Regions from separate parts of the Bacillus sp. CZDM1 genome, predicted to be linked through region 1. Evidence: a T-box and tRNA genes for the amino acid it is inferred to sense, from the RefSeq annotation. Region 1 holds a T-box; the other regions hold tRNA genes.
What was found. The T-box of region 1 lies ahead of argS (arginine--tRNA ligase). A T-box ahead of a tRNA ligase gene usually reads a tRNA of that ligase, here a tRNA-Arg.

Region 1 (8,254 bases):
AATAGAGAAATCCAGCAAAGTCCTTGATTTAATGGACAATGATGACTTAGCCTTACTCCTGGATGAACTATCCCCAGAGAAAAAAGAGTCACTTCTCTCGGGTATGAAGGTAGAAGAGTCCAAAGCGGTTACCGATATCATGAATTATCCACCCGAAACAGCAGGAAGAATGATGACCAATCGCTTTGTGTGGATTCGCAGTTATTATAATGTCAGAGAAGCTGTTGATAAGTTAAAAACGTTTGCGGAGTTTGCTGAATCGATAAACTACCTGTATGTCGTCGATGAAGAACGAAAGCTTGTTGGCGTCGTTTCCTATCGAGATTTACTGATGGCGGATCTCAATGAAAGAATTCATAGTATTATGTATGAACGTGTTATTTCGGTATCCGTCACCACCGACCAAGAAGTAGTGGCCCAGATGACGGAACGATACGATTTCCTAGCTATTCCCGTAGTGGATGAAGAAAATGTGCTGGTTGGTATTGTAACGGTTGATGATATCATTGATGTCGTCATTAAGGAAGCAAATGAAGATATAGAAAAGTTATCAGCCTCTGGGAAATCCATCGACTTCGATACAAAGACATTGGTTGCTGCTGCCAGGAGGCTTCCATGGCTTATTTTGCTTTTATTTATCGGACTCATATCCGGGAGCATTATCAGCAGTTTTGAAAATACATTGGATCAGGTCGTCGCCATTGCCTTTTTCATGCCAATGATTGCCGGCATGACCGGAAACACTGGAACTCAATCACTAGCTGTTGTTGTAAGAGGTCTTATCTCTCATGATATAGATAGAGGAGTCATTGCACGCTTAGTACTGCGCGAACTCGGCGTAGGAGTGACAATTGGCGTTACCTGTGCCATTCTTATTTCAATCATTGCTTATATCTGGCAGGGAAGCTTTATCTTGGGCGCAGTTGTCGGTGTTTCTCTTTTCTTTACTCTTATTATCGGCACCATGGCTGGCACCATTATCCCGCTCATTTTATTCCGTTTAAATATAGACCCTGCCGTCGCTTCTGGCCCATTAATTACAACGATTAATGATATTTTTTCACTGCTCACGTACTTTGGAATTGCAACGATGTTCCTTCACTATCTTCTGTAAGCACGGACTTGGACCATGCTTACTTTTTTTGAAACATATTCCTTAATTGATTCGTCATAACACTTAAGTTCCTGTAATAAATTCCCTAAATGTATTGTTACCAAATCTTTTCTTTGTTAGCATAACACTAAACAAACAGATAAAATTGGGTGTGGCATATGGACAATTTCACAAAAAAAGTAGATCGCTTTGATTGGACGTTAACATTAATTCTGTTTCTATTTTTTCTTGTTAGCTGTGTAGGAATTTATAGTGCACAAACTGCTGGGCAGTACGAGGATAATTTCTTAGTCAGACAAACCTTCTGGTATGTAGTTGGTGCCGCCATCATTTCCATTACCATCCTTTTCGACGGATATCAATACCGGCGGCTTTCTTGGTATTTGTATGGATTTGGACTTCTTTTACTTATTGGTGTTCTTGTTGCACCGTTAGATATCGCACCAATTAGAAACGGGGCAAAAAGCTGGTTTATCACTCCTGTGGGTTCCATTCAGCCTTCAGAGTTTGTAAAAACGTTTTTAATCTTAGCGCTTAGCTCCGTTGCAGCCAAGCATCAGGAGAAATATCTTGAGAAAACATTTAAAAGAGACTTTTGGTTATTGCTTAAACTATCAATCACCACACTCGTCCCTATCTTCTTTATTATGAAGCAGAATGATCTGGGCACCTCGCTCGTCTTATTATCGATCTTAGTTGGATTTATTCTAGTCTCGGGGATCACATGGAAAATTATATTACCGCTCTTTAGTACTGGAGCTTCACTTGGAGCTTTCATTATTTATCTAGTACTGCAAAGACCGGATATCCTTGAAAAGTATTTACATGTACAACAATACAAGTTTAACCGCATTTATGCTTGGCTCGACCCAATTAATCACTCCAGCAGCTCAGGCTATCACCTATTGAAATCCTTAAGTGCCATTGGGTCTGGGTTGATAACGGGAAAGGGCTTTGGAAACCGGGAAGTATATATTCCCGAAGGACATACAGACTTTATTTTCAGTGTAATTGGTGAGGAGTATGGCTTTGTAGGCGGCAGTATTGTCATTGGACTATTTTTTCTATTAATTTATCATTTAATAAAAACGGCCTTAGATACGAATGAACCGTTTAATACATATGTGTGTACAGGAATCATTTCGATGCTGACTTTTCATGTTTTTCAAAATGTCGGTATGACCATTCAGGTCCTGCCGATCACAGGAATCCCCTTACCTTTCATCAGTTATGGCGGAAGTTCGTTAATGGGTAATATGTTTGCAATGGGGATTGTTTATAGTATTCGTTTTCATCATCGCAATTACATGTTCACATCATCAAGGTCATTAAGTAGTTAAATGACGAACAGCGGGTTGTCCGCTGTTTTTATTTCTTTCTAATCGAAACTGTTATAAACTAAGAAAAGCTAAAAAACATTTACAAAAGTGAAGGTGGACTATGAAGGAATTTATTTTTTCAGTATTGGAGTTCTTATCAGAGTTAGGTTACTTCGGAATTGCATTAGGGTTAATGATTGAGGTTATTCCAAGTGAAATAGTCTTAGGATATGGCGGTTATATGATTTCAGAAGGGATTCTCGGCTATCCAGGAGCGATTATTGCAGGTACCATCGGCGGGACCTTTGCACAGTTATTCCTCTATTGGGCTGGTTATTATGGCGGTCGTCCGTTCTTGGAAAAATACGGGAAGTATGTCTTTATTAATAAGAAGCAAATTGACCTATCCGAACTATGGTTTAGAAAATATGGAGTCGGCGTCATTTTCTTTGCCCGCTTTATCCCCGTTGTTCGGCACGCGATATCCATTCCAGCAGGAATTGCAAAAATGTCGGCAGCAAAGTTTACTTTTTATACGGTAGCCGCTGTTATTCCGTGGACCATTCTATTCCTTTACTTAGGACATGCGTTAGGCGAGAATTGGTCACATATTAAAGAATATGCAGCACAATATACACTGCCTATTATTATTGGTGCTGTTATTCTTGGTGTCATTTATTTCTTAATAAAGAAAACTAAAAAAACAACCACTGATTGATTTTCAGTGGTTGTTCTTTATTTATAACATAATGCTAGTTATGGCAGCTGTAAGTAAGCTTACAAGCGTTGCTCCGTAAAGTAATTTAAGTCCAAACTTAGCTACTTGATTTCCTTTTGCTTCATTCAATCCTTTTACTGCCCCTGTAATAATCCCAATGGATGAGAAGTTTGCAAACGATACCAGGAATACGGAAATAATCCCAACTGTTCGGCTGGATAGAGAATCTGCCATCTTTGCTAAATCCATCATCGCAACAAATTCATTTGACAATAATTTAGTAGCCATAATCGTTCCGGCTTTAACCATATCAGCCGCAGGTATTCCCACAATAAAGGCAAGCGGTGAAAACACATATCCTAGAACGGTCTGGAAGCTTACACCAAAAATGGCATCAAATACATGGTTAATCATACTAATTAACGCAACAAAACCAATTAGCATGGCTCCAACAATAATGGCTACTTTAAATCCATCCATTATATATTCGCCAAGGACTTCGAAGAAGGTTTGTTTTTCTCCCTCTTGAACATCTATAATATCTTCTTCTGCTGAAACCTCATAAGGATTAATGATATTGGCAACCATGAATCCGCCAAATAAGTTTAAAACCAATGCGGTTATAACATACTTCGGATCTATCATCGTCATATACGCCCCTAATATGGAAGCAGAAACCGTTGACATTGCTGACGTACATAATGTATAAAGGCGGTGTTCAGGAATATAAGGAAGCTGTTTTTTCACAGATATAAATACCTCTGATTGGCCGAAAACGGCTGATGCAACGGCATTATAAGATTCAAGCTTACCTAATCCATTTACCTTGCTTAATAGAATTCCAAGATAGCGAATGATAAAAGGAAGAACCTTAATATATTGCGCAATTCCTATTAATACAGAAATAAAGACAATGGGCATGAGGACATTTATGAAGAATGGACCTGCACCTTCATTCGCCATTCCACCGAAAACAAAGTTTATTCCCTCTGCAGCATAGCTCAAAAGATGGTCGAACAAACTAGAGACTGCTGTAATAATAACAAACCCAATTTCTGTATTAAGCAGCAAAAAGGCAAAAATAAGCTGTAATACTAGCATAGTGATAAGCGGTTTAACCTTGATTCTTTTCTTATTGTTACTTACGATAAAGGCTAACAAAAAAATGATAACGATTGCAGCCAAAAATAGTAGATACTTCAAACAATCCCTCTCCAATTCATGATGTTCTATCAATTTTATGTAAGAAGATAGAAAACACAATTTATTTCGACATTTTTTGACAAATATCGAACACACCAAAAATTATAGAAGTACCTATATCCAGTGTCAATCCATTCAAGGAAAGTAATAAAATTCAGGTTTTTCACTTATTATTCCATGCACCCCACTTTTCTTACTCTTTTAGTAAAAAAAAATCCACCAGGAAGGTGGATTTTCAATATTATTTTCACTGCTGCTATTTAGCAGTTTCGATAACACGTTTCATAGCTTGAATATGTCCTAAATGTAAATTCTCGTGGAACAGTGCAAAATTGACGAGTTCACCATATGTTTTTTGACCAAGAAATGGCTCTTTTAACTCCACACTGAGGCTTTCAACGGAAATCTCCTTCATTCTTGCTAATTGTTCTTTTAACTGGCTAGTCAGAACTGAAATAGAAGGAACATCTCCTTCCCAGTCTGCTGGTTTCGTTCCCCTTGCGAATAATTCCATATAGTTCGCTGGTATATGGCTTGTATTTTTAGGAAAACCAAAAACCAAACTCTCAGCCGTCGTTAATACGTGTCCAATATGCCAATGAATGGTGTTGTTAAACCCATTGGGTTGTACTTCGGCGAGACCTTCCTCAATTGCTGCTACATTCTTGATAAAGAAACTTCTTGTAAGCTCCATATTATTAAACAAAAGTTCACTCATTCTACTATTCCTCCAAATATTTATTACATTTCTTCTGGTGCTTCGATCCCTAATAATCTCAATCCTTCTTTTAAAACAATCGTTACGGAATATACTAGTGCTAGGCGTGCTTGTTGTTCTGCGCCAACTTCGAGAATTTTTACCTCGCCGTAATATTTATTGAAGGCCTGCGCGAGATCCACAATATATTTAGCGATTTGCGATGGATCAAACTGTTCATACGCCCTTTTAATCGCGTTTGTAAACTCCGTAAGTAAACTTACAACCTTCCACTCTTTTTCCCAGGTTGGAGACGATGTTTCGGCACCATGCTCCTCCTGCCAGTTTGCTTTGCGTAAAATAGAACATGCCCTTGCATAAGTATATTGGACATAAGGACCGGTTTCTCCTTCAAAACGAAGCATTTCTTCTAACGAAAATTCTATATCATTCATTCTATGGTTTTTTAAGTCATGGAACATGACTGCCCCGACACCCACCTGCTTTGCTACAACGTCTTTGTTTGTGAGGTTTGGATTCTTTTCTTCAATATTATGTTTGGCCATCGAAATGGACTCATTTAGTACTTCCTCTAGTAAAACAACCTTCCCTTTTCTGGTCGACATTTTCTTTCCGTCCTTAAGCATCATTCCGAACGGAATATGGATCATATTCTTTGCCCAAGAATAGCCCATCTTTTCTAATACAGCCATTAACTGTTTAAAATGAAGACTCTGCTCATTCCCAACGACATATACTGACAAATCAAAGTCATAGTTTTCTTTACGGTAAAGGGCTGCTGCTAAATCACGCGTTGCGTATAGCGTTGCTCCATCGGATTTCTTAATTAAACATGGTGGTAATCCTTCGGCTGACAGATCAACGACTTGGGCCTGGTCAGATTCCACTAGCATTTCTGTTTCCTCTAGCAGCTTGACAACTCGTTCCATTTTATCATTATAAAAGGCTTCACCTGCAAAAGAATCAAATTGAACGTTCATTAACTCATATATTCTTGAAAACTCTTTTAAAGACTCTTCACGGAACCACTGCCAAAGCGCTAAAGCTTCCTCATCGCCATCTTCAAGTCTTTTAAACCAGCTCCTGCCCTGTTCAACAAGTGCATGATCATTTTCTGCCTCATCGTGGAACTTAATATAGAGGGCTAATAATTCCTTAATCGGGTTTTGTTTAACCTTCTCTTCTTCCCCCCACAGCTTATAGGCAGTAATTAATTTACCGAATTGAGTACCCCAGTCACCTATATGGTTAATTCGAATAGGCTTATACCCGCATTTTTCTACAATGAATGCCAAAGAGTTTCCGATAACCGTTGAACGCAAGTGACCCATTGAGAATGGTTTTGCAATATTTGGGGATGACAAATCAATGGTTACATTGCGGTTTTTCCCGATGTCTTGCGCACCATACTTCTCCTTTAGCTTGATAATTTCTGCAACCGTATCTTCTGAAACTAATTTTTTATTTAAGAAGATATTCAGATAGGCACCCACCACTTCGACCTTCTCGAAAATTGGGGATTGGATTCTTTCACTTAATTCCTCCGCAATAATATTCGGTGACTTTCTTTTTACCTTTGCTAATGAAAAACATGGAAAGGCTAAATCACCGTGCTGTGGATTTTTTGGTTTTTCAATTAGCATTTCGAGTTCTTTTATCTGCATTTCCTGTCCAAGCAATTCATTTAAAACCTCTGCAAGCTCCTGTTTATATTTCATTTTTGTAGACCTCCTATTTCTCTCTTTGTCCAGCTTCAGCGCCTAGGGGCTCGGGGTCATAAGCCAATCCGTCAAGAAGGTCAAAGAGCAACCTTCTCGCCGGCTCGTCTTATGCCTGTCGCCCCTGCCCAAGGCACTTCAGCTTTTCGTAAAAAAAACAAAAAACTCCCGTCTCTATTATGAAGAGACGAGAGTTAACTCGCGGTACCACTCTACTTGTTCCAAAAGAACCAGCTTGATTTGTTAACGGAGGATTTCTCCGGTTTGCCCTACTTTTTTCAGGCAGACATCTCAAAAGTGCGCTTCATCCTCTGCTTCGTATCAGGCTCCCACCATCCCTGACTCGCTTTGACTTCCCAAAGGATTACTCTCTTTTTCATTGATTTTTTCCGACTTGATTTGTAGTTATTATACTGGATAAAAAAGGATTTTTCCAGTCGTTGCTGATTATTTTTTCAAATTGGTCATCCTAACCCTAAAGGAGGGATAATATGGCCAGAAGAAATAAAATCCTCGTCCCTGAAGCTAGAAATGGATTAGATGCATTAAAGGCAAGGGTCGTACAGGCACAGAATCCAGAGAACGCCAAATTTGAGGCAGCCGAGGAGGTAGGTGTTCCATTAAAGAAAGGCTACAATGGTCAGCTCACTTCTCAGCAGGCTGGGAAGGTCGGCGGCAGGTTAGGCGGCAGCATGGTCCGGGAGCTTGTGAAAATGGCACAAGAAAATATAGTTAAAAAAAGGTAAGCAGTGGGAATCCCACTGCTTACCTTATGACCCGGTGGACCGATAATGCCTTACTCCAAATTGCCATACAAGAAAACAAGGAAGGATAAATAGGCTGCCCGCAATAGGCGTAAGCATATAAAGCAGCTCATTTCCAGTCGTTTTTCCCAGGATAAACAGCAGCGGCAGATAATTAACGGTCCCAAAGGGGATGACATAGGTGAAGAAACGTGCCACCCACTTTTGATAAATATTTAACGGATACTGCGCCATCTCTCTGCCGCCATCCGTAAAGATATTTGCTATTTCCAAACCCTGAACTGTCCAAAAACACATCGTCGCGGCAAGCATATAAATTCCCGTAAATATTAGGACACCACTGGTAATCATAAAAAACAGGGTAACAGCTTTCACGAAGCTCCATTCGATGGGCAGACTATTCAATGCCCATATAAGAACCATGGCACTTTGCAGAAGCCTGCCTATTCGCGTAAATTCAAATTTCGACCCTAGTACTTGAAGAAATGTACTTCGGGGGCGTACCAGAACCCGGTCAAAATCCCCCTTCACAATTAAGCTGGAAAAAGTGTCAAATCCCCGTGCAAAACACTCACTTAACGAAAACGCCATGTGAATAACCGCAAAACAGAGGGCAACTTCGAAAAAATCCCAGCCTTTGATCTGACCAAATCGCTCAAACAAAAAGTAGAGTCCCGCAAATATCGAAAAAGGAATAAAG
Region 2 (8,254 bases), on a different contig from region 1:
TCATTCCTTGCATTTGTAAACGCTGCTCGAATTCTTGAAGCATGCGGTTTACTTCGTTTGTAACCATAACTTCTGGAACTTCAACCTGTGCATTTTCAGCAGCTTTTTCTACTAAAGAATCACGTAGGTTGTGTTCAGCTTCATGCTTCTTGCTATCTTCTAAACGAGTTTTGATTTTTTCTTTTAATGCATCTAATGTTTCTACTTCATCATCCACATCTTTAGCAAACTCGTCATCTAATGCAGGAAGTTCTTTTCCTTTAATTTCATGAAGAGTTACTTTGAATACTGCTGGCTTACCTGCAAGTTCAGCTGCATGGTACTCTTCAGGGAAAGATACTTCTACGTCTTTAGATTCGCCAGTAGCCAATCCTACTAACTGCTCTTCAAATCCTGGAATGAATGAACCAGAACCTAATTCAAGTGAATGATTTTCAGCTTTTCCGCCTTCGAATGGTTCACCATCAACGAATCCTTCAAAATCAAGAACAACAGTATCGCCAAGTTCAGCAGTACCTTCTTCTTTCACTACAAGCTCAGCTTGACGGCTTTGAAGAGTTTCTAATTCTTTTGCTACATCTTCGTCTGTTACAGTAGTGTCGAACTCTTCTACTTCTAATCCTTTGTACTCGCCTAATGTTACTTCAGGCTTAACTTGTACAGTCGCTTTGAAGATAAGTTCTTTACCTTTTTCCATTTGCTCGATATCGATATCAGGACGGTCGATTGGGTCGATGCCTGCTTCGTCAATTGCATTTCCGTACGCTTCTGGAAGAAGAATATCTAATGCATCTTGATAAAGTGATTCTACACCAAAACGCTTTTCAAACATTGGACGAGGCATTTTTCCTTTACGGAAGCCAGGTACATTTACTGTTTTAACAACTTTATTAAAAGCTGCCGTTAAGCCTTCATTTACTTTTTCAGCGCTTACTTCAACAGTAAGGACACCAGTGTTTCCTTCTAATTTTTCCCATTTTACTGTCATACTATTTCCCTCCAACAATCTATTATCATTTCATTCGTAACGAAATTGACAGGATAATGAATTCATCCTCTTTTTTTATGTAAAAGATAGTTTTTACACAAAGCAACCCTTACATTATAACACAGGATTTTTTTCTTTCAACAGAGTTACCTATATATTGGGATAAGAAATTTCTTCTAATTCTCGTATTTTTACAAGTGCCTGCTCTATTTTTTCTGGTGTAATCTCGTATTCATTTGATAGATCACTTAAATCCGAATCCATTCCAATATAACCAAGCACGAGTAGGTGAAAAGCACCTGCCCAGGCTGAAGCATCTTCAGGTGTGAACTCAAATGGATAGCTGATGAAAAATATCCGTTCTACCATTCCTTTAATATTTTCAAAAAGATAGGGGTCACTATTTTCCAATCTTTTTTCTAGCAGCTTTTCTATTTCTATCATTCTTGGCTGCGATTGGATGTCTGGAAGTTCTGCAGGTACAACACTTTGATCCTCACTAAACTTTTTAACCATAATTTTCTTATCATATTCCTGTTCTTTTAATAGGGACAGCAGCATGGTTTTTAAAAAAGGATGCCCCGAGTCTGAGTTAAGATAATCTTTGATTTCGTCCATGTATGGACGAATATTCTTTTCCGCCAAACTTGAAATCGCAAGCATTTGCTCATTCAGACTTTTTAGAGATGAAAGGTTGAGTTCTTTTGAATTGTTATCTTCTTTTGGTTCTTCAATCGGCTCCTGATGACTGTCATTATCTGCCATTCGTCTGCTGAATTGCAGGATGGTCAGGAAATGATCATGCCTTTCTGGTGGAATCTCCTTTTCGTCAAAGAGGGCTTCAATAGTTGAGACAATTTCCTGGTATTCGTGCAGCTGTATTAAAATGGTCAGGTATAGGTCAACCATATGAAAATAGTCGCCAATTCCTTTTAGCAGCATTTCGTTCGCCAGTTCCCTGGCTTTTATATAAGCTCCCGCTTCAAAGTATGCGAGCACGAGACCTATTAAAATATCACTATTTTCAGGGTCATGCTCCCTTGCTTCCTCCAGCAGGGTGATGGCTTCTTGATACCTCTTACTTTGCAGGCTCTCAAGGCCCTTATCCGTTAATCTCTTTTCGAGTCCGGGAAGGAATATGATATTGTCTTTTCGTTTCGCTCGTTCCCGTTTTTTCATATGTATACCGTCCTCTGCATGAAAAGCGTCAGCGCCTTGGTAGGGGCGACTGACGCTTGCGGGCCTGCTGGTGAAGTCCGTTCTTTGACTTCATTAGCAGGACCGAAGCGACTCGAGCCCCTAGGCGCTAAAGCTAGACATATTCTATATGGAAATTAGTTTAGCATGAATTGAGTGAAAAACAAAAAAACTCACCTTCTGCAGGTGAGTAATAAGTTTTGGTATGTAGTTAAATGGCGTCCCAGGAGAGATTCGAACTCCCGACCGTACGCTTAGAAGGCGTATGCTCTATCCGGCTGAGCTACTGGGACGTATTAGTATTTCAAAGACAAGATTTATTATATAATCCATATCGATTAAAGTCAACACTATTTTAAAAGTTTTTTTGAATATTAAAATGGGGGGGAAGAAATAAATCTTCCCTCATTTTTTCGGTAAGGCAAATTCAAATGCTAAATCCTTGAGTTCCTGTCCACTGATGTCAAATACGGACATTTTGACCGATTCATCCAGTAATTCAAGAATCACATAGGTTTTTTCGATGCGTTCCCGTGGCAAGCGTATGCTGCCAGGGTTCAAAAACAACGTACCCCCAATAACTTCCGCTCCCAATAAATGAGAATGGCCAAAACAGGCGATATCTGCATCAACTTCTGCTGCTTTGTATTGTAAGTTCATTAATGATGACTTTACCGAATACTTGTGACCATGCGTTATGAAAAATTTTCTGCCAGCAATCTCAGTTGTTGTTTCTAATGGATAGTTTCCAAAATCGCAATTACCCTTCACAGTCAAATAACCATTCATCACTTTTTCGTCAGGCATCATTTCGGAATCACCGCAATGAATCATTAAATCCACTTCGTCCAAATGCCGCTCCCTTAATACCTCGAGCTCTCTCGTTAAACCATGGCTATCACTAACAACAAGAACCTTACTCATTATTAATCCGCTCTTTCCACGATAGAATCTAAGATACCCTCAAGCTTTTTCAATGCATTGGCACGATGACTTATTTTATTCTTTTCATCCGAAGATAGTTCTGCCATTGCACAGGCTTTTTCCGGCACATAAAAGACGGGGTCATATCCAAATCCATTTGTTCCCCTTTGTTCTTCCAGAATTCGTCCTTCACAAGTTCCGGACACAGTAATTGTCTCATTGCCTGGCCATGCTACAGCAAGAGCACAATAAAATCGAGCGGTACGATTTTCTTCAGGAACTCCCTGTAGTTCATTTAGAACCTTTTCAAGATTTTTTTGATCATCCTTTGGCTCTTCACCCGCATAACGTGCTGAATAAATCCCAGGTCTGCCTTCTAACGCATCCACGATTAAGCCGGAATCATCGCCAATCACCATTTTATTTAATTGCTTCGAAACAGCTTCTGCTTTTAATGCTGCATTCTCTTCAAAAGTGGTACCTGTTTCTTCTACATCCTCCATTTCAGGGTAATCAAGCAGTGTCTTGACTTCAATCCCTCTTGGAGCAAAAATATGTTCAAATTCTCGAGCCTTACCTGGATTTTTGGTGGCAATAATAACTTCCTTCATACTCCATATCCCCTTATTTCTTTCGTCTTGCTTCGATTTTTGCCGTAATTTCTTCTCCTAATGCAGTTTTTTGGTGTTCAAACAGCTCCATTAGCCCTTCTTGTGCTGCACCCAGCATATCTTGAAGCTGTTGATAAGAGAAGGTGGATTCTTCGCCGGTTCCCTGTAATTCCACGAATTCCCCATTTCCCGTCATCACGATATTCATATCTACTTGTGCTTTGGAATCTTCTGCATAATTCAAATCAAGAACCGTTTCGTTATTTTTTAAAACTCCGACACTGGTGGCCGCTAAGTAATCTGTAATCGGAAACTTCATATTCTTTTTTTCACCAAGTCGATGAAGGGCAATCGCCATCGCGACAAATGCTCCTGTAATGGAAGCAGTCCTTGTTCCGCCATCCGCTTGAATAACATCACAATCAATCCACACCGTTCTTTCTCCTAATGAAGATAAGTCAACGATCGCTCTTAAGGCGCGTCCAATTAAACGCTGGATTTCCATTGTTCTTCCGGTAACTTTCCCTTTTGATGACTCACGAATATTTCTTGTTTCAGTTGCCCGTGGCAGCATGGAATATTCGGCAGTAATCCAGCCTTTTCCTTCACCGCGCATAAAAGGTGGAACCCTCTCCTCAATGCTGGCTGTGCAAATTACCTTTGTATTCCCCACAGAAATAAGGACAGATCCTTCTGGATGCATTAAATAATTTGTTTCAATATGTATTGGTCTTAATTGGAATGACTCCCTGCCATCAACTCGCATATTATTTCCTCCTTGTTGTAAGATTCCCACATGTTTTTCTAACCCAAATAAAGAAGAGGCGGCCTTAAGGCTACCTCCCTAATTGTCACTATATAGTATATCAAAAATACATTTTTAAAAACTACCTGTATTGACTTTTTCTGGGCGAGTAACTGGTTCAGATAATTTATCGCCTTTATCATTTACCAAATCAGCCTTGCCATCTACTGTTACGGCAACACTTTCAATTCCTTTTTGCTCAGTCAATGAAAGAACAAGTGCGTTTAGTAAATGCTGAGAAACAATTTTTTCTTCAAAGCTTCCGTAGATGGATTCATTAAAGTTCAAGGTAACTTTTCCATCTTCAACTTTTGGTGCCTCTAGAAGCTCCACGTCAGGCATAAACTCTGAAGCAAGATTAGACTTTGCATTTGGTCCTTTCACCAATTCATTTACGACCGCAACAATATTATTTTTCTCACTCGTATTTACCCGCTTTGTTACAGGTACATAATAGTACGAATCTTCTTCACCGCCGATATAATAGACGGTTACTGGCTTCGTGTTCGTGATATCCATTACGCCTGCGGTATCAATGTTGATTCCAGTTGCTCTTGATAGATTTTCACTAATCGGTGTGCCGTTAACAGGCATTTCCGTTAATTCATGTCCATTCATTTGAAGCTTTACCTTGTTCACTGTGTCAAATTGGGTAAGCGTCCATGTGATTGATTCGAGAATTTTTCTTTCATCCTCAGGCTGGTAATTCTTAAACTCCTTCGAGAAATCGACTACCGCTACACCATCTTTAATGTTAACAGAAATTTGAGTTTCTTCAGGTAAGACAGCACGGAAATCATTTGGAAGCATATTTGTAACTGGTCCATTAGCAACTAAGTGTTCTAATGCTTGCTTCGCTACAGAGCTTGTTTTCGGCAGCGTTAATGTTTGCGGTACTACTAACCCATCTTTATTAATTAAGTATAACTCTGTTTTCACTGTTCCTTCGACTTCTTCACTCTTACCAGTGGTTTCCTTAGTTGGGGTAGTATCGGTTACTGTTACCTGTTTTGGCGGATCAACTTTTTTCTGTACTTCTTTCCCGAACAAACCGCACCCCGATAATAGAAGTGTTGAAGCAAAAACGGCTGTAACAAGGGGTTTCACTTTATTTTTTGACATATTTTTTCCCTCCTAAGACAGTTTGTACTATCATGTATACGAGCCTATTAAACTAATTAGACCGCCTTTGGAAAAGAAAATAGGACATTCTTTCATTTTTTTCAAAAAAAATTAAGCTCCTGTAAAGGGAGCTTAATTATAATTTAATCTTATTGACATTAATATTGGGTACACCAAGCCACTGAGAAGCTATTTTTGAAAAAATATACTTCGAACCTGTCGTGTAAAATTCATGTTCAGCTGCGTCCTCATCTGTTTCGAGGATCCCATTATAGTGAAGAATTGCACTAATCTCCCTTGCCGTTTCATCCCCAGAACTGATGACATTAACTTTTTCGCCCATCACTGTTTGAATTAGTGGTTCGAGTAAAGGGTAATGGGTACAGCCAAGGATTAGTGTATCTAAATTTTTATTTTGCAGCGGCTTTAGCGCTTCGACGACGATTCTCTCCGCTAATTCCCCGTCATATTCCCCACTCTCAACAAGAGGAACAAATTTTGGGCAAGCTTGTCCTGTTACATATAAACGGCTGTTTAGCGCTTTTAACGCTTTCTCATAAGCACCACTTTTGATGGTTCCTTCAGTCCCAATTATTCCAACTCGATAGTTCTTTGTGCGCTTGATAGCAGCTCGTGCTCCAGGGTAGATTACTCCGAGAACTGGAATCCTTAACTCATTTCTAATTTCATCAAGAACCGCTGCCGTTGCCGTGTTGCAGGCAATAACGAGCATTTTTATATTTTTTTCTAACAAGAATGTAGTCAGTTCCCAAGTGAATTTTTTAACTTCCTTTAGAGGTCTTGGGCCGTATGGACACCGGGCCGTATCTCCCAAATAAATAATTTTTTCATTCGGAAGCTGTCTCATGATCTCTTTCGCAACCGTTAATCCACCAACTCCGGAATCTATGACACCAATTGGTTGTTTCAAAATTCTCGCCTCTACTTTAACGCATATCTTGATGCAGTTTCATTAAATTGGTTTGAAATTGTTGAACTTCTTCTGAGGAGAAGTTGGCTAAAACTTCCTCTAAGTATACTTGTCGTTTCTTTATAACTTCATCTATTATTCTTTCGCCCTCTTCAAGGAGGTGAATTCTGACGACACGGCGATCCTTAGGATCCTTCACCCGGACAACCAGTTGATTTTTTTCCATCCGGTCTACAAGGTCTGTCGTCGTACTGAAGGCCAAATACATTTTAGTAGACAGCTCTCCAATGGTCATATCACCATCCTCAAAAAGCCATTGCAGTGCTACGAATTGCGGCGGAGTAATTTTATAATGACTAAGCATTTCTCTGCCCTTTTGCTTAATAATTCCTGAAATATAACGTAAGTCCTTTTCTATTCTCGCGACAATTTCATCGCTAATCTTTTGTGAATTTTCGACAGTCATTCTATAACACTCCTATACGAGACGTCCCTTTGCCATGATTTCGCAGAATTAGCGCTTCATAATCTTGCTCTTATTTTCTACTTTTTTCGCTAAAATTTCAAGCTGGAATCCATCTCTTTACAAAATACATGTTGATTTATATGTATAAATCCTTATAAAAACATGAACCGGCTCCCTTAGGAAGCCGATCATGATTAAAGTTCTAGCTCTCCCATACGAAGGAGCTCTACAACTGCTTGTGAACGCCCCTTTACACCAAGCTTTTGCATGGCATTGGAAATATGATTTCGAACCGTCTTCTCGCTTATAAATAATTCACCAGCGATCTCCTTAGTAGTTTTATCCTGTACTAAGAGTTCGAATACTTCTCTTTCACGTTTGGTGAGTAACGGCTTGTGAGTATATTCATTCTCCTTCAAGTATTGTGACCCTCCTTGCCTTCGCCAGTTATGAACCGTGGGTGGGTATATATTTAGTCACGATATCATATGTGAATGTCACAACTGTAGTGACTAGAATTACTAAAGAAGAATAATTTTATCAAAATAAAAAAAGCCCCTTTATAAGGACTTTAAATGGGTTTAGCATAAATGATATAACGCTCTGGAGCGTTTCCGACAAAACGGAATGGATAACAGGTAATAACAATTAATTCTTCCTTCGTATTCTGCAGGGTAATGATGGTCCGATCTTCTGCATCAACGATCTTTGTCTTCGTTAATTCATATTTGAATTTCCCATTTGGTATTTGTACTTCAAAGATATCTCCAGGCTCTAGTTCACCTAAACGTCGAAAAACAGTATCACGATGGCCGGATAAGACAATCTGACCGTTCTCTGCAGGAAAATAGGAACCCTTGTAATGCCCGACTCCCTTTTTTAAATCATTAGGGTCCGTTCCTTCCACAATCGCCAATTCCGCTTCAATCTTTGGTATCTTCAACAACCCTACTGTGTCGCCAAACTTAGGCGGGTCGATTTTTTTTGGGTTCTTAAAAGGTTCTTCCTCATCATAGTTAGATTCGGCCTTTGCTACAATTCTTTTCGCTTCTTTTAGTGAAGCATCAGTTTGAAAATTAGTCTCCACGATTTGCCAAACTCCAACTCCAATGACAATTATTCCTACGAAAATCATTATTAACGGAAGCTTTTTCACCCTCATATACCATCCTTTTATCCGTACTGATAAAAATTCTTACTATTAGTATAT
Region 3 (8,254 bases), on a different contig from region 1:
TACACAGATTATTTTGAAAAGGAAAGTTATTCAGGATATAAATTACTTCCAAATGCAAATTTCTGGATTTTGAAAACACTAGGAAATTTTGCTGAGAGTAGGGAGAATAACCTGAAGATTGTGGAAGCATACAAATACATCATAGGGCTTTATAAGAGAAAACTTCCTAAAGATCGAGAATTTTCTAACGCTGTAATGGATTATGTTAAATTTGATACTATTAATGATATTTTCCCTGTCAAAAATCATGGTGTTAGCCCATTAATAAATCTGATTTATGAGCATTTGAATGATTACACGGCTCAAAACCCTCATTATTTTCACCAAAAGGCAAAAGCAAAGTTTTGGATGTATCCAAAGGATTTGAAGGAGTTGCGGAATGCATTACAGCTTGCATTAAAGGCAAAAAATGATTTAGGAATTTCAGAGAATACCCATAATGAAAGAGTGCAGCGTTCCTTATCACATATGCAATTCACTATTGCAACTATTCAAGGAAGAATAGCAGAGATCTTGAATTATCAAGACCAAGGGGAGTTGTCAAAAGCCATTCATGCGTATGAGAATGCTTTCAAGTATAAAGAAAATCAAAATTACTTTACTCAATTTAAGGATAGAAATTTCCGGCACGAAAAAGCGGATTTGTTTTCTCTGATTCAATATTCAGTAAAACATCAAAAAATGTTGACAAAGAAAGATAGTGAAAAAATATCAATCCTTATACAACTGTTTCCAAAAAATGCGCATAACCAACGAAAATCAAGAAATAATAAAGCATTAACGCGTAGATAAGAAAATAGTAAATTGATATTAGGGCCCTGATATGAATCGGGGCTTTTTTTTTAAATACTGCGGTGACTATTGTATGTAAGTTTTTATTATAATGTATATACGTCTGTCCACTTGAGTTAATTTAGTAAATACTTCCCCCAAAAGCCCCCCCATTTGTTTAGGGGAGAATACAAAATTCTACAAAGCAGAGTACAAAAAAAAACCTAGAAACGTTGATATAACGCATTTTCTAGGGTTTTTATGATTGCTGTTTAATAAGCAAATCAATTAACGTGAGTAGTACTCAACTTGCAATATTGAGTGTAAATCCTAAAAAGACAAATGGTTTTCCATTCAAGAGGGGCCATTTTTTAATGCTTTTTCATTTGCGGCAGATTTACGGCAATGAAGAATCAGATAAAATAAAAAACCTTGCTGCACATCCTGAAAAGGTTGATTTCGCAAGGTTTTTATTACGTCCCGAAGAGGATTCGAACCTCCGACCTACAGTTTAGGAAACTGTTGCTCTATCCTGCTGAGCTATCGGGACACATTTATTAGGAACGTTATTTATTATAAATAGTTAAAGCTAAAAGGTCAATAAATAATTACCTTTTCTACCTTTTATCGCCTTTCCTGAAAATTAACCATACGAAGAGACTAAGGGTTATTAATAAAAACTCCATTGATAAGATGTACCATGGGTAGGGACCAAGAAGGTTTAAAAGGCTGGCACTATTGGGTTTATGGCTCAAAAACATATAATTCCCATCGACTGTCTTATTAATAAGCATGATGAACGGCATCAAGACATTTAAAAAGACAAAGAGTTTTATGACGGACCATATGGTTGGTCTATAGCCTTGTACCCAAGTAAAGTAGAAGACAACCCAAATCATCATTAAATGTGTATAAAAGAAGTGTAAAAAGCGAAAATGCGGGAAATCAAAATTTAACAATGGGGTAAATATTGCCTGAGATGCACCCAATAAGGCTGTAAATAATAAAATTTCATAAATAACTTTTTTTCTGGTTAACAATAATAGTACCGATAAAATGAGGCTGATGCTGCACAATTCTAATGGAATCGCATGACTGACAGCCCACCGATCATTTACAACCATCCAAATATGATAACTAACCTCAATCAGCATTAAAGATATCCCTATGGCTACCTCAGCTTTTCTCCATTTTTCATCCTTAAATTTTTCTCTTTTAAGATAAATAACCATAGAACCAATAAAAAGAATAGCAATGATGACAAAATGGCTGACAGAAAACATTACAAAATCATATTCCTTAAAACTGCCTCCAAACCAACTCATCTTTGACCACCCTTTTCGATTTGCTACTATGAATTATATGCGGGTATGTCCCATTCCCGACCATAACTGGATAAAAGAAATTTCTACCTAATCTAAGTCTACCTGAAATATGGTATAATAGTTTGTCGAAGATACTCGAAATAATTAAAACGTGGGGGTCATTATGGCTGGTTATACGCCGATGATACAGCAATACTTAACCGTGAAGGCAGATTATCAAGATGCCTTTTTATTTTTTCGCTTAGGAGATTTTTATGAAATGTTCTTTGATGATGCAATTAAAGCATCGCAAGAATTGGAGATAACCTTAACGAGCCGCGAAGGCGGCAGTGAGGATAGAATTCCGATGTGCGGGGTTCCTTATCATTCTGCCCCTAACTATATTGAACAGCTTATTTCAAAGGGCTATAAAGTAGCCATTTGCGAGCAAATGGAAGACGCCAAGCTAACAAAAGGCATGGTCAGACGGGAAGTTGTCCAGCTTATTACACCTGGAACGGTAATGGAAGGTAAGTCATTATCAGATAAAGAAAATAACTATATTGCTTCCATTTCTTGTTTTGAAGATCAAACATTTGGATTTGCTTATACGGATCTTTCAACAGGTGAAAGCAAGGTAACCCAGCTCTCATCCAACTTTGATGAAGTGTTAAATGAACTAGCCGTATTAAGCTCCAAGGAAGTGGTTGTCGCCAACGACTTCGATGCTGAATTGCAGAAGAAAATGCGTGAACGTGATGTCCTCGCCATTTCATTCGAAGATAATAGTTCAGTAGATATGAATTTTTCACATCTTTTAGACAATCTCAATCAAGATAAACTAAAGCAAAGTGCTGCCAGGCTATTTCATTATTTATATCGTTCACAAAAGAGAAGCCTTGACCACCTCCAACCGGTGACAACCTATCAAATTCATCAATATATGAAAATTGATTACTACTCTAAACGGAATCTTGAATTAACGGAGACAATTCGTTCAAAAGGAAAGAAAGGGTCTCTGCTTTGGCTGCTTGATGAAACGATGACCGCCATGGGTGGGAGAACGCTGAAAACTTGGATTGACCGCCCTTTAATTACTCGTCAGGATATTGAACAACGCCAAACCATTGTAGAAGTTCTAATGGACAAGTATTTTGAACGCCAGGAGCTTCGCGAAAAGTTGACAGAAGTATATGATCTGGAGAGGCTTGCTGGCCGTGTTGCTTTTGGTAACGTAAACGCCCGTGACCTTGTCCAATTAAAACGATCATTAATGCAGATTCCTTTCTTAAAACAAATTCTCTTTGGCATGGAGAATGAAGAAGTAAATAACATTGCTGAATCACTAGATCCTTGCGAGGAAGTCACTGACCTTTTAGAACAAGCAATTGTCGAGAATCCACCACTTTCGTTAAAAGAAGGAAATATGATTCGTGACGGATACAATGAACAGTTAGATCAATACCGTTATGCAAGCCGGAACGGGAAAACATGGATTGCGCAGCTTGAGCGTGAAGAGCGCGAAAAGACAGGGATTAAATCCTTGAAAATCGGTTATAACCGTGTATTTGGCTATTATATAGAAGTAACGAGAGCAAACCTGCATCTTTTAACAGAAGGGCAATATGAGCGAAAGCAGACTTTATCAAATGCGGAACGCTTTATTACCCCTGAGTTAAAAGAAAAAGAAGAGCTAATTTTACAGGCAGAGGAAAAAAGCGGTGAACTTGAGTATCAGCTTTTTACTGAAATTCGCGAGATTGTAAAAGAACATATCCCGCGCCTGCAGGCTGCAGCAAAAGCGGTTAGTGAGCTGGATGTCCTTCAATGCTTTGCACAGGTAAGTGAAGAGCGACGTTATGTAAAACCGAGATTTTCTACAGAGGGTAAAGTTGTCCTAAAGGAAGGCAGACATCCTGTTGTTGAAAAAGTATTGAATGCGCAGGAATATGTAGCGAATGACTGCTTTATGGATCATGAGCGAGAGGTTCTGCTAATCACAGGTCCAAACATGAGTGGTAAAAGTACGTACATGCGCCAAATTGCTTTAACTGCCATTTTGGCACAAATCGGATGTTATGTACCTGCAGATGAAGCGGTGCTTCCAATTTTTGATCAAGTATTTACTAGAATTGGGGCAGCGGATGATTTGATATCTGGACAAAGTACATTCATGGTTGAGATGCTTGAAGCTAGAAATGCCTTGACCAACGCTACACAAAACAGTTTGATTTTATTTGATGAAATCGGCCGCGGGACCTCGACCTATGATGGTATGGCTCTGGCCCAGGCTATTATTGAGTATATTCATAAACACATTGGTGCGAAAACACTATTTTCAACTCATTATCATGAATTAACAGTCCTTGAAGACGAGCTTGAAAAATTAAAGAACATTCATGTTAGTGCAATTGAACATAATGGAAAGTTGGTCTTTCTCCATAAAATTAAAGAAGGACCAACAGATAAGAGTTATGGAATTCATGTAGCGCAGCTAGCTGAGCTTCCGAAGGAACTAATCAATCGTGCTAACGAAATTTTATCAGCACTAGAAAAACCAGATGTACAACCTGTCGCTGTTAAAAATACAGTAAAGGAAATAAAGGAGCAGCCATCACAGCTGTCATTCTTTGATGAACCGAAAGAACAGAAGAAACAAGAGCTTTCTTCAAAAGAAAAGAAAGTGATCGATAAAATGAAAGAGCTTGATCTACTAGATATAACACCGCTTCAAGCGATTAATCTGTTGTATGAGCTTCAGAAAAAGCTAAAAGGCTAAAGTTGTAGGAGGTGACTGGTATGGGTAAGATTATCCAATTAGATGATGCACTATCCAATAAAATTGCAGCGGGTGAAGTAGTCGAACGTCCAGCCTCGGTTGTAAAAGAGTTAGTAGAGAATGCAATTGACGCAGGCAGTACGGTTATTGAAATTGAAGTAGAAGAAGCAGGCCTGGCGAAAATTCGAATCACGGATAATGGCAATGGAATCGAAGAAGAAGACGTCTTACTCGCCTTCCAACGTCATGCGACTAGTAAAATAAAAAATGAAAATGACTTGTTTCGTATCAAGACTCTCGGTTTTCGCGGGGAAGCTCTGCCCAGTATCGCATCCGTTTCAAGGCTAGAGATGAAAACCTCAACGGGTGAGGGCGCAGGAAATCGAGTAGTCATTGAAGGCGGTAAGGTTGAGGTTTTTGAGAAATATTCGAGCAGGCGCGGAACGGACCTTACGATAACTGATTTATTTTTTAACACACCAGCACGCCTAAAATATATGAAAACCATTCATACAGAGCTCGGAAATATTACCGATGTGGTGAATAGATTGGCTCTCTCTCATCCAGAGGTTGCCTTCCGCTTAATTCATAACGAACGTAAACTGCTGCAAACGAACGGTAATGGTGATGTTCGCCAAGTGCTGGCATCTATCTATGGAATGGCAATTGCCAAACAGCTTGTGCCGGTTTCTGGGGAGTCGCTTGATTATAAGATTAGTGGATATGCCTCGATGCCTGAGGTAACTAGAGCATCTAGAAACTATATTTCTACGATGATCAATGGTCGTTTTATTAAAAATTATGCTCTAGCCAAAGCGATTCAGGAAGGGTACCATACGTTACTTCCTATAGGAAGATTTCCGATAGTTCTCCTTAATATTGAGATGGACCCATTATTGGTGGATGTCAATGTGCACCCATCCAAAATGGAGGTTCGTATTAGTAAGGAAACAGAACTAAATGAACTGGTCACTGAAATTATCAAAAATGCATTTAAATCGAAGGTATTGATTCCAACTGCATATACGCAAGAGAAAAAAGAGATTCCGAAGTCTGAGCAAACCACATTGGTTCTTGATGAAAGGACCAGTCCAGTTCCCGAGAGAAAAGAAATAAAATGGGATTCATCTTTTGTTCCGAATACCATTCAGGAAACCGTACCAGCTCTTGAGGTGAAAGTGGAACCAATGATTCCTAGAGAGGTTGAGGAAGAGGTAACCATACCAAATAGCTGGGAATACACTCCACCACCTGTGATGGAATCAAATGAAATAGATGCAGCAACTGAATCAAGTGAGGATGCCGACCAAATGGAAAGCCGGATTCCAAGGTTATATCCAATTGGTCAAATGCATGGTACGTATATCTTTGCTCAAAATGAAAATGGTTTATATATTATTGATCAGCATGCGGCACAGGAACGATTGAAGTATGAGTATTTCCGTGAAAAAGTTGGTCAAGTCCATGCGGAGCTGCAGGAATTACTTGTTCCGATCACCCTGGATTATTCCACGGATGAATATCTGAAAATAAATGAAAACCGTTTGGAATTAGAAAAGGTTGGCGTATTCCTTGAGGAATTTGGAATGAACGGCTATATCGTTCGCTCGCATCCACAATGGTTCCCTATAGGGGATGAAAAACAACTGATTGAAGAAATGATTGAGCAGCTGCTTTCGATGAAAAAAGTCGATATTAAAAAACTTCGTGAAGAAGCAGCGATCATGATGAGTTGTAAAGCTTCGATTAAAGCCAATCGCCATTTACGGAATGATGAAATCCAGGCATTGCTCGATGATTTAAGAAAAGCTTCTGATCCGTTCACCTGTCCACACGGAAGACCAATAATTGTCCATTATTCGTCATATGAGATGGAGAAAATGTTTAAACGAGTTATGTAGGGTGCTCTCTTTTATAAAGAGGCACTCTTTTTTTGAAAAATATAATAATAAGGACTTACCTTTGTTTGTATTTTGGTGTAAAATTACACTATAAGAGAGATGTGAAGGAGGTGGGAGTGTGTTTGTTTTTGGTCTCTTGAGTACTTTTTTACCGATCGTTATTATTATTTTTGTAATCGTCTACGCTGCGAAAAATAAAGAAATGGGGGGAGAGAAAGTGATACGTCATCTTTATACGTATTTAGTCCTATTTGCAACACTTATGATGGTGATTGGGGGAGGAATTTCAATTTTTATGGCCGCGGCTGATTTAGTAAGTCCGCCAGGTTATTATCAAAACTTTGAAGATTTTAAGCAGGTTTATCAGGATAAGAAAGTTCCAACGGAGGAAAGTCAAAGCTTAACAGATGCTGAAGTTCGTGAAAGATATGATCAAATGGTAAAAGATGAAAAGAACCGGGCAAGAGAAAACGCAAAAAACCAAATTATAAAAAGCTTAGGCTTTATCGTCATTCCACTTCCGATATTCCTATATTTTAATAATATGAGAAAACGCCAGAGCGATATATAGACATGGGTGCAGGTTATCTGGAGTGACCGAAGAGTATTCATTAAAAGCATTTGGGTCAATGCAAGTGGTCTGGAGTGACCGAAGTGCATTCAGAAAAAGCATTTGGGTAAATGCAGGTAGTCTGGAGTGACCGAAGAGCATTTAGAAAAAGCATTCGGGTCAATGCAGGCAGGCTGGAGTGACCGAAGAGCATTTAGAAAAAGCATTCGGGTCAATGCGGGTAGTCTGGAGTGACCGAAGTTCATTCAGAAAAAGAATGTGGGTCAATGCAGGTGGTCTGGAGTGACCGAAGTACATTCATAAAAAGCATATGGGTCAATGCAGTCAGGCTGGAGTGACCGTAGCGCATTTATAAAAAGCATTTGGGTCAATGCAAGTAGCCCGAAGTTACTGAAAAACTGATAAAATAGCAAAAGAGTGCTAAAAATAGCACTCTTTTTTCAATCTATCTCACTGTTGCAGGGAGCTTATGCATATATTTAAGGGCTTGTCCTGTACCGATTGCCACGGATTCGAGCGGATTCGGGGCTAATTGTACAGGAACAAAAATTTCCTTACTTAGCCATTCTTCCATACCTTTCATCAATGCGCCGCCACCCGTTAGAATCACACCACGGTCGACGATGTCGCCGCTCAGTTCCGCTGGGCAGTCCTCTAGTGTTGCGCGAATTGCTTCTAATATATGAGATAACGATTCTTTCAAAGCACTTCTAATTTCATAGGATGATAGGGTAACCGTCTTTGGTAATCCTGTCACAAGGTCACGACCGCGTACTTCCATGTGCAGCTCTTCGTGATCGACTAACGCATAACCAATTTCCATTTTAATATTTTCAGCTGTTCTGTCGCCAATCAACACATTATATTCCTTGCGGACATACTGAATGATCTCTTCATCGAGGCGGTCTCCGCCAATTTTAATGGAATG
Region 4 (8,254 bases), on a different contig from region 1:
GCCGATACGACCAAATCCATTAATACCAACTTTTACTGTCATTGTAAATTCCTCCTAGAAAAGGTTTTATTTAGGCTCTTTTCTTAGAAAAGAGCTAGAAAACTAAATTCTAAAGCCAAAATGACTATTTTCACGTTAAAATCGGCTTTAAGATTTTAACAACTTTCTTACGAAAACAGCCTTATTTAAAAAGGGATTAACCTTTTAATAACTTTCTTGCTGCACCTTCATCTGTGATTAATATCGTCGAAGGTGGTGCTTTTTTCATATATGCCTTTATTGCTTTTGCCTTTGAGGCTCCGCCTGCAACAGCAATCACATTTGGAATCTGTGCGAGGTCTTCTAGTTGGAGTCCAATTGTTAAAACCTTATGGACTATTTCACCTTTTTCATTAAAATAGTAGCCGAATGCTTCCCCGACTGCCGCTTGATTCTCTAGCTTTTGCTTAACCTCAGGTTTTGACTTTCTTCTTTCAGCCATTGTGATAGCGTCCCCTATACCATGAAGAACCATGCTTGCCGATTTAATTAAATTTAACACTTCATGGATTTCTGGCTCTTTAATCAGGGATTCATAAATTTCATTACTAACTTGGTCAGGTACATAGAATACACGATGTTTTGAACCTGTATTTTTTGACATAATCGAGCTAATTGTATTTGCCTGGTTTTGAACATCCTCACCAATTCCGCCGCGAGCAGGAACAAAAAGAAGATCCTTTTTACCAAGCTCTGGTGTAAGTACATTTGCAACAGCTGCCATGGTTGAGCCGCCAGTTACAGCGATAATATTTTTTCCTGTTAAGTAGTTTTTCATGCAAATTGCACTGGCCTTACCCAGGTCATCCTTCACCAATAAGGACTCATCACTGTTACCTGGAACAATCACGACCTTACGAATTTTAAGGCGGTGCTTCAACTCCAGTTCCATTACGTCAATACCGATTAATTCGCGTATCATTTCTTCTAAGTCTTCTAGTAAATTTTTCCCTTCAAGGGTCAAACTCATTCCAATATTGTTAATAGAAACGAGATTTTGTTCCTTAAGAAAATCAACTTCACTGCGAAGGACTCGTTCTGTATAGCCAAGATTGGTAGCAAGACTACGTCTTCCAACGGGCTGCATAAAACCAATATGCCTAAGGATAGAATATCGTTTATGTAGCACCTGAAGGAGGTCAGGTAATAATCTTTTTTGGATATCGATGAGTGATTGCATAACACCTTGCTCCTTACATAATATGTAGTTGGTCGTAAAATGTCCACCATAGACAAATTATGTCCCACTCTACCGAAAAAAAATCACCCCTGCTAACAAATTACATTCTAACAGGAGTGAAAACCTTTTTCAACTTAAAAGTTTTTAGATTTTTCTTGCAAACGGTTACTTATGTCGATTTTGTTAATGATTCCAAAAGCAGCTTCTTCTCCATTAATATGAACCACAGGAATCATTATTCCATACAGCTCAGTTAATTCATCACTTTCATCAATATCCATTTCCTCTAATGTAAAGTTCCATTCTTCCTTTAATTCAAGGATTATTTTTTTTGCTTTCTCACAAAGTGGACAGCGTTGTCTTGTATAGAAGGTAATCACTGTTTGCGTCATTGTTCTATTCCTTTCAATCAAACCTTTTTCTTTTGGATGAGGAATGAATTCCCAGCTGATCTCGATACTTAGCGATCGTTCGCCTTGAAACCACGATACCTTGGGTGCTTTTTAGTCTTTCCACTATTTCTTGATCGGATAAAGGTTTCTGTTTGTTTTCTTTTTCAACCATAGCAGCTATAGCGTTTTTCACCTGACTAGAGGAAGTATTATCGTTTGAAACCGTTTGAATTGTGCTTGTAAAAAAGGATTTCAACGAAAAGGTTCCAGCTGGGGTCTGAACGAATTTATCCTTAACTGCTCGGCTTACAGTTGATTCATGAATATCCAGCTCTACCGCGATTTCCTTCATGGTCATCGGAACGAGATATTCTCGCCCTTTTTCAAAAAAAAGGGTCTGTTTTTCAACAATTTTCCCAGCCACTCTTGTTAAGGTTTCTTTTCGCTGCTCAATACTTCTCAGTATCCACTGATAATCCTGCAGCTTTTCCTGCAAAAATCGACCTACCTGTGGATCATGGTTTGCATTAAATTTTTGGTAATAGTGATCGTTAAAGCTTAATTTGGGGATAATGTCATCACACAATCGTACGGAAAACTGATCGCCAAACTTTTCAACGATAACATCCGGGATTATATAAGATGCATTTTCCTGCTCTAAAAGTGCTCCAGGTCGTGGATTCAGCTTCTGTATGGTATCAAATACTTCTTGTATCCGTTGCATGGGAATTTCCAGTTCTTTTGCAATTTGCTTCCATTTCTTTTCAGCAAACGGTACGAAGTAGTCCGTTAGAATACTTAGCGCTAAATCATCTTTAAGATTTTCCCGTTCTACCTGAATTAATAAACATTCCTGGAGGTTCCTAGCCCCGATTCCAGCAGGCTCCAAGGCTTGAATCACAATAATGCTCTCTTCAACTAGTTCCAAATCGACCCCAAATTTATCTGCAATTTCCTCTGGTCCGGAGGTTAAGTATCCGTTTACATCAAGATTCTGAATCAAATGTTTAATTATTTTTAATTGAATACTAGAGTATTTATGAAGATTGAGCTGATTTAGCAATTGGTCTTCCATCGAGGATGACTTTGCTGCAATTTGTTCAATCCACTTGTTTTCTGTATTTTTCGTATGTTTCCGCCGATTGCGGTCTATTAATGGGTTAATAGGCTGAATGTTGTTATTCTCAACTTGTAGCAGGGGATTTTCAAGCGCCTTGTTTTCTAAAAAAGAAGAAAGCTCTTGGGCTGAATATTGTAAAAGTGCAATTGCTTGCGTCAATTCCTGCGTCATTGCCAATTTCAAAGATTGTTGCTGCCATAAACCTGCTTTTAAGTCCATTTCCTAACCCCCCTTTTTCTATTCTACAAGATAAAAGAGTATTGGTGAATGGAAAAAATTTGGGTAAATTGACTTTAGAGGGTTATTATCATCATTAAGGTCACTAAAATAGAAAAGGTTTTCGTGTAGACAAACCTTTTTTCTCTTCATTTCATATTTTCAAGTTCTTTTCGATTGGGTGCCATCGGAGGCTGCTGGAGCCAGCCGCGATCAACCAATAAATTAAACCCTTTACCAGCATAAATCAATATTTCTGCAATGAATTTTTGATAGTTGGCGACCAAGTCTGTACGCAGCGACACGGACACCGCATGGCCAAGCAACGTTACATCGATGCTATTCAAAGCGTGAAATAAGGTAACAATAAGTTTATTCGAAAAAGGAAGCACAGTTGAATCGGTTACTTCCATAGCGGTTGAGGTATTGCCAAGAAGTTGTTCTTTTACTAAAATTTCATGAAATACTCTTATTTGCTTTTCTGAAATTTCTTTTCCTTCTTTTATAAACTCCTTTATTTCTTTGTCGTCGACTACTTGGAGTAAAGCAGTACATAAAAGTATAGAAAAATAATTACGTTCGGTATTAAAAAAGATTTCTGTTATTTCAATTGCATTTAATGGTCTTTTCTTTATCATCCCGCTTAAATAGGAAAGTTTCTCAATATATTCAACCTGCTTTGGATAGGGTATCATTGGCGGACGATCATATATACCCTTTGACAGCATAAGTTCAGTCGTTGCCTTAAATAATAGGGATGCTTCATTCAAGGCAGTCACGTGAAAATTCAATACATCCTCTCTTGCAACATTTGATGTAAGAAAACCAGCGTTAATCATTCCCAGACGGTTCATCATATAAACAAAGGTAAGACCAAACATATCATAGAACAAAGGCGGTGCTGAATAATTAATATCCTCGTCCGTAAACGAATCGGGTAAGGGGATGTGTTCCTTCGTAAAAATAGCGGATATTTGTTGAATATGGTTTTCAGCATTCTTAAGTGCCTTTTCCAAAAGAGGTTTGATTTCTTCATCCTGATTGTGATATAGAAAATACTTTAATAGACAAATCGTCATATTATCCTGAATAAAGGTTGCCCATAAACCGCCAATCTCCGCACTAGATAACCTTATACTGTGCTTAACCATAAAATGAAAGCCTCCTATATAAGTTCCTATATGAAAGATTCCCTGCAGGAAGGTCCTTTATTCATAGTTCAAGCCAAACGTCTATACGAAAAAAAGCCTCTAAACTATTAAAGCGTAGAGGCTTTTTTGATATAACGCGCTCGGAGGGAATCGAACCCCCATTTTAAGAACCGGAATCTTACGTGCTATCCGTTGCACCACGAGCGCAAATATGCGACTAACATATTATATGCCAATTTGCGAAACTTTGCAAGCTAAATAGGTTTAAAAAAGCCCTCAATGGTTATGCTGAAATAGGGAAAGATGTCGAACAAATTAAAGGCGAATTGTTTGACCTTAATTGACCATCAGTGTATCATTAACTATACATATTAAAATCTTTCATACTTAAAGGAGGAAGAAAAATGAACTTGATTCCTACAGTTATTGAACAAACAAACCGCGGAGAGAGAGCGTACGATATCTATTCTCGTCTCTTAAAAGACCGTATTATTATGCTTGGCAGTGGTATTGATGATCATGTAGCGAACAGCATTGTTGCACAATTATTATTCCTAGAAGCGGAAAACCCTGAAAAGGATATATCCATTTACATTAACAGCCCAGGCGGAAGTATTACTGCAGGTATGGCCATTTATGATACGATGCAGTTCATTAAGCCAGATGTTCAAACCATTTGTATCGGTATGGCTGCCTCAATGGGTGCCTTCTTACTTGCTGCTGGTACAAAGGGTAAGCGTTATGCGTTACCAAATGCCGAAGTAATGATTCACCAGCCATTAGGCGGAGCACAAGGTCAAGCGACTGAGATTGAAATTGCAGCTAAGCGTATTCTATTCCTTCGTGAGAAATTGAATGGAATCCTTTCAGAGCGCACTGGCCAGCCTCTTGAAGTAATTCAAAAGGACACTGACCGTGATAACTTCATGACAGCTGAAAGAGCAAAAGAATACGGCCTAGTTGACCATATTATAACAAGAAGCCTTGCAGAAGAAAAGAAAGAAAAGTAATAGAAAAAAGAGTTTGACCAATTTTGGTCAAACTCTTTTTTAATGTTCATTTTGAACAAAATTAGACAATGCATCCACTGCTCTTTCTTCATCATCGCCATCTGCAACAATATTAACCACCACTCCTGAGCCGACAGCCAAGCTCATTAAGCCCATTATGCTCTTTGCATTTACTTTTTTACCATCTTTCTCTAAAAAAATATCAGCTGAAAAGCGGTTTGCCTCCTGAACAAATAATGCTGCAGGTCGCGCTTGAAGACCCGTTTTCAATTTAACTTCTACTTGTTTCTCTACCATTACAAAATCCTCCTCATGTTTTCCTCTATTTTCTTGTAGCCATTTCACCTATCCGCAATTTATCGGCGATTTCATCTATCTTTCTTAACCGATGATTAATTCCCGATTTACTAATTGTACCTCCGGTAACCATCTCCCCTAGTTCTTTTAGGGTCACATCCGTGTAATGGAGCCGGAGTTCAGCAATTTCTCTTAGCTTATCAGGCAATATATTTAACCCGACGGTTTCATTAATATAGCGAATATTTTCAACCTGACGAATGGAAGCGCCTATCGTCTTATTTAAGTTCGCTGTTTCACAATTAACCAGTCGATTAACCGAATTTCGCATATCCCTTACAATCCGCACATCTTCAAAGCGAAGAAGAGCATTGACTGCACCAACGATATTTAAAAACTCGGTAATTTTTTCTGCTTCTTTTAAGTAAGTAATATAGCCTTTTTTTCGTTCTAGTGTTTTGCTATTGAGCCCAAATCTATTCATTAACTCGCATAAGGAATCGTTATGTTCCTTATATAGCGAAGCAATTTCCAAATGATAAGATGATGTTTCCGGATTATTTACGGAACCTCCAGCAAGGAACGCACCACGTAAATAAGAACGTTTACAACATTTCTTTTTGACAAGTTCACTAGATATATCATGGATGAAGGTAAATCCATCACCTAGGATTTTCATATCCTCCAGTATTTCCTTAGCCCGTTGCGATAAACGGACAATGTAAACATTGTTCTTTTTTAATCTCATTTTCTTTCGAACAAGCAGTTCAACTGGAACATCATAGCTCTTTTTAATTAATGTATAAATCCTTCTAGCGATCGCTGCATTTTCAGTTTGAATATCCACAATTAACTTACGGTTGGAAAACGACATAGAACCATTCATCCGTATGAGAGCAGAAAGTTCAGCCCGAATACAGCATGGCTTTATCTCCAAATTCGTTAATTCTTTTTTCGTTTCCGAAGCGAAAGACATCCCTTCACCCCCTTTTATCCGGGTTTTTAATCCGGGCACTATTATTACGCTTCATACCTCTTTTTGGTTTCACTTATAAGCAAATTATATAATATTTTTGCCACCTTTTTCGGGTCATGTCTAAGTGCTCCATTTTCTTGTATCGCAATGTCTGCATGAACCACTTCAAGTCCAAGTTCGAAAATACGGTCCAAATCATAATTAACAGGATTCGCAAGTTCTTCATTATAACGAAGTTGAATATCTTCAGGAATTTCTTTGTCGTTAATTAGAACGGTATCCATAAATGCACATGCCATATGATCATAAATGGCCTTTACATGGTCACTCGCAGTGAATCCGTGTGTTTCGCCCGCTTGTGTCATAAGATTGCATATATACACCTTTTTAGCATGTGACCGGCAAACCTCTTCACCTAATCTTGGTACAAGTAAATTAGGCAAGATACTCGTATATAAACTGCCTGGTCCGATAATAATTAAATCTGCTTGTCTAATGGCTTGAATCGATTCTGGCAGTGGAGTAATTACCTCGGGTGTTAAAAATACTTTTTTTATTTTTTTGCCAGAATACGGAATTTTTGATTCTCCAGATACAACTGTCCCATCCTCCATTTCAGCATGAAGAACAACACTCTGATTTGCTGCTGGCAGGACCTTGCCTCGAACATTTAATACCTTACTCATTTCTTGAATCGCGTGGACAAAATTCCCGGTAATCGATGTCATTGCAGCCAAAATCAAATTACCAAGTGAATGTCCCGATAATTCATTGGAGGTCTTAAAGCGGTGCTGAAACATCTCTTCAACAAGCGGTTCAACATCTGATAAAGCAGCTAACACATTTCGGATATCTCCTGGCGGTGGAATTTGCAGGTCATCACGGAGCCTTCCTGAACTTCCGCCATCATCCGCAACCGTCACAATGGCGGTAATATCAACTGGATATTGTTTTAATCCCCGTAATAAAACAGGCAACCCTGTTCCCCCGCCAACGATGACGATTCTTGGCTGTCCTAACTCGCTCATGTCGTTTGATCCTTTCTCCTCTCAATGTCACGATGTGAAACTAGTGTCTTATAATCACTTTCAAAATGTTTTGCAAGATACTCAGCCAGCGTAACGGAGCGGTGCTGCCCGCCAGTACAGCCTATTGCGATTACAAGCTGTGCCTTTCCTTCCCGTTTATAGTGGGGAAGCATAAAGCTGAGTAAATCTGTGACCTTATCTAAGAATTTATGCGTTTCATTCCATTTTAAAACATAACTAGAAACCTCTTCGTCTAAACCTGTTTTAGGTCTCATGTGATCGATATAATGAGGATTAGGAAGGAAACGTACATCAAAAACAAGATCAGCATCGATAGGAATTCCATGCTTAAATCCAAATGACATGACATTAACAGTAAAAATTGATTGATTATTCGAAGTAAATTCAGTAATAATCTTTTCCCGTAATTCACGTGGTTTCATTTGCGATGTGTTATAAATAAGCTGGGCCCTGCCCTTTAATTCATCAAGAAGCTCCCTCTCCAATTTGATTCCTTCTAATGGTAAACCAGATTGTGCCAGCGGATGAAATCTTCTTGTTTCCTTATATCTTCGCACCAAAGTAGCATCATCTGCATCCAAGAATAAGATTAATGGACTCACCCATGAGGTTTCTGCAAGTTCATCCAGCGCTTTAAATAAATGATCAAAGAACTCTCTACCTCTTAAATCCATAACTAATGCCACTTTATTCATTTTATTCCCAGATTCCTTCATTAGTTCAAGGAATTTTGGAAGCAGCGTTGGAGGTAAATTATCTACACAGAAAAAACCTAAATCCTCTAAACTTTGGATAGCAACTGTTTTTCCAGCTCCAGACATCCC

Region 2: it encodes a tRNA-Arg, which carries the amino acid that the T-box ahead of argS (arginine--tRNA ligase) is inferred to sense. The anticodon was not compared.
Region 3: it encodes a tRNA-Arg, which carries the amino acid that the T-box ahead of argS (arginine--tRNA ligase) is inferred to sense. The anticodon was not compared.
Region 4: it encodes a tRNA-Arg, which carries the amino acid that the T-box ahead of argS (arginine--tRNA ligase) is inferred to sense. The anticodon was not compared.

What each region holds. Positions count from the first base shown of each region.
Region 1 covers NZ_JBUESO010000024.1:17,145-25,398, reverse strand. The annotation lists gene mgtE (magnesium transporter) at 1-1,114, shown strand, start outside; gene ACY3XC_RS27595 (FtsW/RodA/SpoVE family cell cycle protein) at 1,273-2,454, shown strand; gene uptA (undecaprenyl phosphate transporter UptA) at 2,555-3,151, shown strand; gene ACY3XC_RS27585 (NupC/NupG family nucleoside CNT transporter) at 3,173-4,354, opposite strand; gene ACY3XC_RS27580 (DinB family protein) at 4,611-5,072, opposite strand; gene argS (arginine--tRNA ligase) at 5,096-6,790, opposite strand; T-box leader at 6,971-7,179, opposite strand; gene ACY3XC_RS27570 (small, acid-soluble spore protein, alpha/beta type) at 7,282-7,536, shown strand; gene ACY3XC_RS27565 (ABC transporter permease) at 7,561-8,254, opposite strand, start outside.
Region 2 covers NZ_JBUESO010000001.1:734,592-742,845, forward strand. The annotation lists gene tig (trigger factor) at 1-988, opposite strand, end outside; gene ACY3XC_RS03905 (tetratricopeptide repeat protein) at 1,139-2,167, opposite strand; tRNA gene ACY3XC_RS03910 (tRNA-Arg) at 2,402-2,478, opposite strand; gene ACY3XC_RS03915 (metallophosphoesterase family protein) at 2,591-3,109, opposite strand; gene ACY3XC_RS03920 (XTP/dITP diphosphatase) at 3,112-3,720, opposite strand; gene rph (ribonuclease PH) at 3,734-4,486, opposite strand; gene ACY3XC_RS03930 (GerMN domain-containing protein) at 4,601-5,647, opposite strand; gene racE (glutamate racemase) at 5,784-6,578, opposite strand; gene ACY3XC_RS03940 (MarR family winged helix-turn-helix transcriptional regulator) at 6,595-7,044, opposite strand; gene gerE (spore germination transcription factor GerE) at 7,239-7,463, opposite strand; gene ACY3XC_RS03950 (class D sortase) at 7,616-8,206, opposite strand.
Region 3 covers NZ_JBUESO010000003.1:427,251-435,504, forward strand. The annotation lists gene ACY3XC_RS09745 (hypothetical protein) at 1-792, shown strand, start outside; tRNA gene ACY3XC_RS09750 (tRNA-Arg) at 1,248-1,321, opposite strand; gene ACY3XC_RS09755 (YwaF family protein) at 1,389-2,096, opposite strand; gene mutS (DNA mismatch repair protein MutS) at 2,260-4,854, shown strand; gene mutL (DNA mismatch repair endonuclease MutL) at 4,875-6,755, shown strand; gene ACY3XC_RS09770 (hypothetical protein) at 6,874-7,326, shown strand; gene mreBH (rod-share determining protein MreBH) at 7,772-8,254, opposite strand, start outside.
Region 4 covers NZ_JBUESO010000005.1:145,669-153,922, reverse strand. The annotation lists gene gap (type I glyceraldehyde-3-phosphate dehydrogenase) at 1-42, opposite strand, end outside; gene ACY3XC_RS13395 (sugar-binding transcriptional regulator) at 197-1,219, opposite strand; gene ACY3XC_RS13390 (glutaredoxin family protein) at 1,354-1,611, opposite strand; gene rpoN (RNA polymerase factor sigma-54) at 1,625-2,950, opposite strand; gene ACY3XC_RS13380 (DUF3231 family protein) at 3,097-4,098, opposite strand; tRNA gene ACY3XC_RS13375 (tRNA-Arg) at 4,234-4,305, opposite strand; gene clpP (ATP-dependent Clp endopeptidase proteolytic subunit ClpP) at 4,503-5,108, shown strand; gene ACY3XC_RS13365 (HPr family phosphocarrier protein) at 5,148-5,405, opposite strand; gene whiA (DNA-binding protein WhiA) at 5,431-6,381, opposite strand; gene ACY3XC_RS13355 (gluconeogenesis factor YvcK family protein) at 6,426-7,409, opposite strand; gene rapZ (RNase adapter RapZ) at 7,406-8,254, opposite strand, start outside.